Linked DNA regions of Variovorax paradoxus. The protein of the gene in region 1 interacts with the protein of each later gene in a pairwise test. Links are inferred from orthologs where the notes say so. Each region holds a gene or a part of one and is shown in the gene's direction. Other genes may lie near its edges. The genes, in order: fliG and NWF24_RS12620.

The links.
Region 2: the proteins of fliG (region 1) and NWF24_RS12620 interact in binary tests that used the Escherichia coli proteins (3 or more experiments, as listed by UniProt). The link is inferred for Variovorax paradoxus from one-to-one orthologs.

The regions. Positions count from the first base shown.
Region 1 is NZ_CP102931.1:1,248,533-1,251,846, reverse strand. Bases 26-3,024 are described here. They hold fliG (flagellar motor switch protein FliG), read left to right. Parts: upstream 26-1,025; coding sequence 1,026-2,024; downstream 2,025-3,024. Other genes in these bases: fliI (flagellar protein export ATPase FliI), read left to right, coding at 2,808-3,024; fliH (flagellar assembly protein FliH), read left to right, coding at 2,011-2,802; fliF (flagellar basal-body MS-ring/collar protein FliF), read left to right, coding at 26-1,033. Outside these bases: more of fliF, read left to right, coding at 1-25; more of fliI, read left to right, coding at 3,025-3,314. UniProt on the Escherichia coli protein: FliG is one of three proteins (FliG, FliN, FliM) that forms the rotor-mounted switch complex (C ring), located at the base of the basal body.
Region 2 is NZ_CP102931.1:2,683,735-2,687,024, reverse strand. The notes cover bases 100-3,074. They hold NWF24_RS12620 (flagellar brake protein), read left to right. Parts: upstream 100-1,180; coding sequence 1,181-1,969; downstream 1,970-3,074. Other genes in these bases: NWF24_RS12610 (GNAT family N-acetyltransferase), read right to left, coding at 2,507-3,074; NWF24_RS12615 (OsmC family protein), read right to left, coding at 2,000-2,464; NWF24_RS12625 (LysR family transcriptional regulator), read left to right, coding at 129-1,043. Outside these bases: more of NWF24_RS12610, read right to left, coding at 3,075-3,094; NWF24_RS12605 (LrgB family protein), read right to left, coding at 3,099-3,290. UniProt on the Escherichia coli protein: Acts as a flagellar brake, regulating swimming and swarming in a bis-(3'-5') cyclic diguanylic acid (c-di-GMP)-dependent manner.

The DNA.
Region 1 (3,314 bases):
CGTGAGCCAGCTCAAGTACGCGCAGGAGATCGAGCAGGGCTACATCCGCCGCATCGAGGCGATCCTGCAGCCCATCGTGGGCACGAACAATGTGCGCGCGCAAGTGGCGGCCGACATCGACTTCTCGGTGGTCGAGCACACCGACGAGAAATACAAGCCCAACCAGGACCCGACGCAGGTCGCCATCCGCAGCCAGCAGAGCAGCGAATCGGCGCAGCACGGCGGCGGGCAACCCGGCGGCGTGCCGGGCGCGCTGTCGAACCAGCCGCCGGTGAACCCGACCGCGCCAATCACCGGGCCTCGTGCGCCGAACGCACCGGGCACGCCGCCCGCGCCGGGAACACCCGGCGCTCCGGGTGCACCGGGCGTGGCTGGCTCCACGGCCAGCACCGCCCCCACCGGCCCGAGCAGCACGCGCAAGGACACCACCACCAACTACGAGCTCGACCGCACCATTCGCCACGTGCAGCAGGCCGCCGGCGGCGTGAAGCGCCTGTCGGTCGCCGTGGTGGTGAACAACCGCGATGCGGTGGATGCATCGGGCAAGAGCGGCAGCCGCGCGCTGACCCCAGCCGAGCTGGAGCAGATCCGCAATCTCGCCAAGGAAGCCATGGGCTTCAGCCAGGATCGCGGCGACTCGCTCAACGTGGTCAACAGTGCCTTCGCCCGCGACGCCGACAGCGCCCCCGCGCCCGAAGTGCCGTTCTGGCGCGACCGCGAGAACATCGAGCTCGGCAAGACGCTGGGCCAGTACCTGCTGTACGCCCTGATCGCGCTCTTCGCCTGGTTCGCCGTGCTGCGCCCGCTGATGCGCCGGCACCTGGCTCCCCCGGCTGCGGCTGCGGCATCCACCGGCCCCGCCTTCGCGCCGGTCGCAGAGCCAGACCCGAACGCGCCCTCTCCCGACGAAAGCCTGCGCGAGCGCGAGGCCAACCGCCGCAAGGCCGACATGGAATACGCCCACCAGGCCGCCGACAAGGACCCGAAGCTGGTGGCCACCCTGATCCAGCACTGGATGCACAACGATGAATAGCGAAATGGGAACCCGCAAGAGCGCCATCCTGCTGATGGCGCTGGGCGAAGACCGCGCCGCCGCCGCGCTGCACCAGCTGCCCACCTCCGAGGTGCAGGCGCTGGGCCTTGCAATGTCGAAGCTCAGCTCCGTCTCCAAGGACGAACTGGCCGCCGTGCTCTCCGAATTCCGCCACGAGACCGAACAGCTGTCGGCCCTGCACCTGGGCTCGACCAGCTACATCCGCGCCGTGCTGAAGAAGGCGCTGGGCGACGACCGCGCCAGCAACCTGCTCGAAGACATCCTGCAGCCCGACGAGCCGCACGGCGGCATCGAGCGGCTCAACGAGCTCGAGGCCGGCGAAGTGGCCGAACTCATCCGCGACGAGCATCCGCAGATCCTGGCAACGCTGCTCGTGCACCTGGACCGCATGAAGGCATCGGAAGTGTTGGAGAAGCTGCCGGCGCGGCTGCGCCACGACGTGATCATGCGCGTGGCCACCTTCGGCGGCGTGCAGCCGTCGGCGCTGAACGAGCTGACCGACGTGCTCACCGAGATGCTCGCGGGCCAGGGCGTGCGCCGCAGCCGCCTGGGCGGCGTGCGCACCGCGGCCGAGATCGTCAACCTCATGAGCACCGGCGTGGAAGAAGAAGCCATCGCCCATGTGCGCGAGCAGGACGAGGCGCTGGCCCAGCGCATCGTCGACGAGATGTTCGTGTTCGAGAACCTGCTGGGCCTGGAAGACCGCAGCATCCAGCGCCTGCTCAAGGACATCGAGTCCGACTCGCTCATCATCGCGCTCAAGGGCGCGCCGATGGAGCTGCGCGACAAGTTCCTCAACAACATGTCGCAACGCGCCGCCGAGACGCTGCGCGAAGACATGGAGCTGCGCGGCCCCGTGCGCGTGTCGCAGGTCGAGACCGAGCAGAAGGCCATCCTGCAAGTCGCCCGCCGTCTGGCGGAGGCTGGCGAAATCGTGATCGCGGCGCCTGGCACCGATGACTTCGTCTGACACCAACGGCGCCTTCGGCGAGTCGCGCGAACGGCTTGCCGCCATCCATGCCGCCGCGCGCCATGCGGCGGCCGGACCGAAGCCCGCCCCATCGCCCACGCTTTCGGCCTGGGAGCGCTGGGAGATGGGCACCATCGACGGCAAGGCGCCCGCCAGCCGCAATAAGGCCGCCGAGCGCAACGGCGCGCCGCCCGCGCCTCCCGCACCAAAGATTGACCTTGCCGACATCGCGCGCATCCGCAGGGAAGCCCGCATCGACGGCGAGGCCGAGGGCCGCGCCGCCGGGCTTGCCGAAGGCCGCAAGGTCGGTCACACCGAAGGACTGGCCACCGGCCTCGCGGCCGCCAGCGTGCATGCCGAGCGCCTGCGCGCGCTGGCCCAGTCGCTGCCCGATGCATTGCGCCGCGCAGAAGAAGAGCTTTCGCAGGCCGTGCTCGCGCTCGCGCTCGACGTGGCCCGCCAGGTGGTGCACCGCACGCTGAAGGCCGAGCCCGAATGGGTGCTGCCCGTGGTGCGCGACCTGCTCAACACCGAGCCCGCGCTGCGCGGTGAGCCGCGCCTGCTGCTGAACCCCGATGACGTGGCACTGGTGAAGAACAGCCTGGGCAACGAGATCGAAGCCGCCGGCTGGCAGGTGCGCGCAGACGACACCATCGCGCGCGGCGGCTGCCGCGTGCAGTCCGCCACCGGCGAACTCGACGGCACGCTCGGCACCCGCTGGAAGCGCGTGACCGCCTCGCTGCACGGCGACGCCGACGGGCAGGCCGACTCGCTCTGACGCCCATGCAAACCACCGCCGCCCCCAACGCCCATCTGCAAGCGGTGCGCGCTGCGCTGGAGAAGGCGCGCGCCAACGTCGCGCATTGCGAGACCACCATTGCCTCGGGCCGCCTCACACGCGCCGTCGGATTGGTGCTCGAAGCCGTGGGCCTGCAACTGCCCGTGGGCAGCGACTGCCTGATCGAACTGCCGCCCGGCCATCCGCAGCGCCACGCCGAAGCCGAGGTCGTGGGCTTTGCAGGTGACCGCCTGTTCCTGATGTCGCAGACCGAAGTGGCAGGCCTCGTGCCCGGAGCACGCGTGTTCGCGCGGCCCGGCGCGGCGGAGCCCGATGCAAACGGCATGATCGGCAACGCACACACCAAGCGCCTGCCCGTGGGCGAAGGCATGCTCGGCCGCGTGGTCGATGCGGCCGGCCGTCCGCTCGACGGGCTCGGTCCGCTCGACATTGCGCGCAAGGTGCCGCTGAGCTCGCCGCCCGTCAACCCGCTGTCGCGTGCGCCCATCGAC
Region 2 (3,290 bases), 1.4 Mb from region 1 along the record:
TTAAACAGGCAAGCCGCCCCTACTCTGTTTCCAAACCGACAACAATCGCGGCGCTTCGCAAGGGTTTGGCGCCTTGTGTGAGAATCCGCTCCCCCCGGTGTGGGCCGGGCACCAACAACAGGCATTCGATGGATCAAATCCAGGCAATGCGGATCTTTGTCCGCGTCGTGGAAGCCGGCACCTTCACCCGGGCGGCAGACTCGCTCGCCCTGCCCAAAGGCACGGTCACCAAGCAGATTCAGGCGCTCGAATCGCGCCTGCGCGTGAAGCTGCTCAACCGCACCACGCGCCGCGTCACCGTCACGCCCGACGGCGCGGCCTACTACGAGCGCGCCGCGCGCCTGCTCAACGACTTCGACGACATGGAAGCCAGCATGACGAATGCGCAGGCCAACCCCACGGGGCGGCTGCGCATCGACATAGGCACCTCGGTGGCCAGGCAGATCATCCTGCCCGCGCTGGCCACCTTCTGCGACCGCTACCCCGACATCCAGGTCGACCTGGGCGTGAGCGACCGCACCGTCGACCTGATCAGCGACAACGTCGACTGCGTGATCCGCGCGGGCGACCTCAGCGACCAGTCGCTGGTGGCACGGCGCATCGGCACCCTGCACTTCGTCACCGTGGCGTCACCGGCGTATATCAAGCGCTATGGCGTGCCGCAGCACCCGAACGACATCGAGAAGCGCCACGTGGTGGTGAGCTATTTCTCGGGCACCACGCGCCGCGTGTACCCGCACGAGTTCAAGAAGGGCGACGAGCACATCGAGCTCAACGGGCACTACCGCGTGTCGGTCAACGAGAGCAATGCGCACATCACGGCGGTGCTCGGTGGCTTCGGCATTTCGCAGTGCATCACCTTCATGGCTGAGCCACTGCTGGAAAGCGGCGAACTGGTCGAGGTGCTGCCGGACTGGAGTCGCGATCCGCTGCCCATTCACGTGGTGTACCCGCCCAACCGGCACCTGAGCGCCAAGGTGCGGGCCTTCGTTGATTGGGCGGCCGAACTGTTCGCCAAGAACCCGCGGCTGCAGCGCCGTTGACCGCTCGCGGACGGTGCCTGCCAGGGCGCGTTGGGTGTGCCGGCGGCTTCGACGTCTGCAGCAAATGTTTCATTGCAGGCCCCTAAACTTCGGCCGGTTTATGCCGCAGCTTCGCTGAAGACCGCGCCCACAAGAACATGCATTCCGCCAACCCTATGGAAAACCAGTCGAACGGTCAGGCCGACGCTTCGGGCCAGACGCAAAACCCGCCAGACGAAGACGCAAACGAATTCGGCCGCCGCAATCCGCTGGAAATCGGCGCCCGGCTGCGCAATCTCGCCAATGGCAGCGATTTCCTCAGCGTTCAATACGCAGGCGGCCAACTCGTGACGCAGCTTCTCGATGTGGATGTGCGCGCATGCACCTTCATCTTCGACTGGGGCGCATCGCCCGAGCAGAACAAGGGCCTGCTGGCCGCGCCTCACTGCCATTTCAGCGCCCAGCCGGACGGCGTGCGCATCGAATTCGCCACCGCCTCGCCGCGTGAGACCCGCTACGAAGGACTGCCCGCATTCGAGGTCGACTTTCCCGAGGTGTTGTTCTACCTGCAACGCAGAAAGTACTTCCGCGTCGATACGCCGATTCTCGATTCGTACACGTGCACGGGCCGTTTGCCCAAAGGCGATGCGTTCCACTTCGAAGTGCACGACCTGTCGCTCGGCGGCATCGGCGTACGCACCACGGACGAACGCGTGGCCGAATTGCCAGTCGGCACGTACCTGCGGAATTGCGAACTGTCACTCGGCACGCTCGGCCGGCTCTCGCTCGATCTGGAACTCGTGTCGCACCGCCCCGCCGCACTGCCGAACGGCACGCGACGCCATCAACTGGGTTTGCGTTTTCTGATGCTGCCGGGCAACGTTGAAAGCAGGCTGCAGCGCCTGATCACGCAGCTCGAAATGAAGAGCAACTCGCTGGTGCGCTGACGTCGTACGGACTGGGAGACCGTCCGGAAGTCAGTACACCGGCTCGCAGCGCACTTCGGTCTTCACCGAATTGGCGATGAAGCACTCCTCATGCGCCCGGTGGTGCATCTGCTCGATCTGCTCGCGCGTCGGGACGTTCTCGCCGGAGAACGTCACCTCCGGCCGCAGCGTGACCACCGTCATCGCCATCTTTCCCTCGGCGTTCTTCTCCATCACGCCGGTGGCCGCGTCAAAGTAGCGGTCGACGACGAACTTGCGCTTCACGGCCATGGTGAGGAACCACAGCATGTGGCAGTTCGAGAGCGACGCGACGAACATCTCTTCCGGATCGACCGCCGACGCATCGGACATCGGCAGCGGCACCACGTGCGGCGACGACGAGCCCGCCACTTCCGCGCCGCCGTCGAAGCGCAGCGAATGCCGTCTGCTGTAGGTGTTGCCTAGAAAGTCCTGCTCGCCGCGCAGCCAGAGGATTTCTGCGGTGTACTGGGCCATGGATTGCGCTCCAACTCGAATTGGGGGGAGCGCAATTTTCCTTCAGAGATCGATGCGGTAGCGAAACTTGGTGAGGCTGCCCTGGCTCGGCAGGGTGATGAAGGTTTCGATCAGCACGCCGCCATTGGCCGCTATCACTTTCTGCGACGCGAAGTTGTCCGGGCTGGTCGTGATCTCGACGCGGTTCAGCCCCTCGCCCGCGGCCAGCGTCAGCATGGCGCCGAGCGCGCGCGTCGCATAGCCCTTGCGCTGCTTCCACGGCACGACGTTGTAGCCGATATGGCCCAGGCAGTAGAGCGGCAAGGCGTCGGTGCCGGGCTGCCAGCGCAGGTCGATGCTGCCGCAGAACTCGCCGTCCCACATCCAGCACTTGTAGCCAGGCAGGCGCCGCACCTTGGAGCCGTCGGGCATGACGATGCGCCCGCCCTTGGCCTCGCGGTCCACCAGGCTGGCAAGGAAGCGGTCGGCATTGGCCTTGATGGCGGCGCGCTCCTCGGAGCCCGATTCGGGACGCGTCTCGTCGCGCGCCCAGCCCCGGTTCAGGGCTGACACATAGCTGGGCAGGTAGGCCTTGGCGGGCCAGACCAGCTTCATCGGCTGGGTCTTGGGGGTGACGGCCGCCTTGAGCATCGGTTCAGGCTCCCATCAGCCTGACGATCAACGGCACCAGCAGCGCAGTCGCGATGCCGTTCAGCCCCATGGCCAGCGCGGAGAACGCGCCCGCCGTCTCATTCACCTGGATGGCCCGCGCCGTGCCGATGCCGTGCGCAGCCATGCCAACCGCGAAGCCGCGAACCGCGGGCTCCTTGATGCGCAGCAGGTTCAG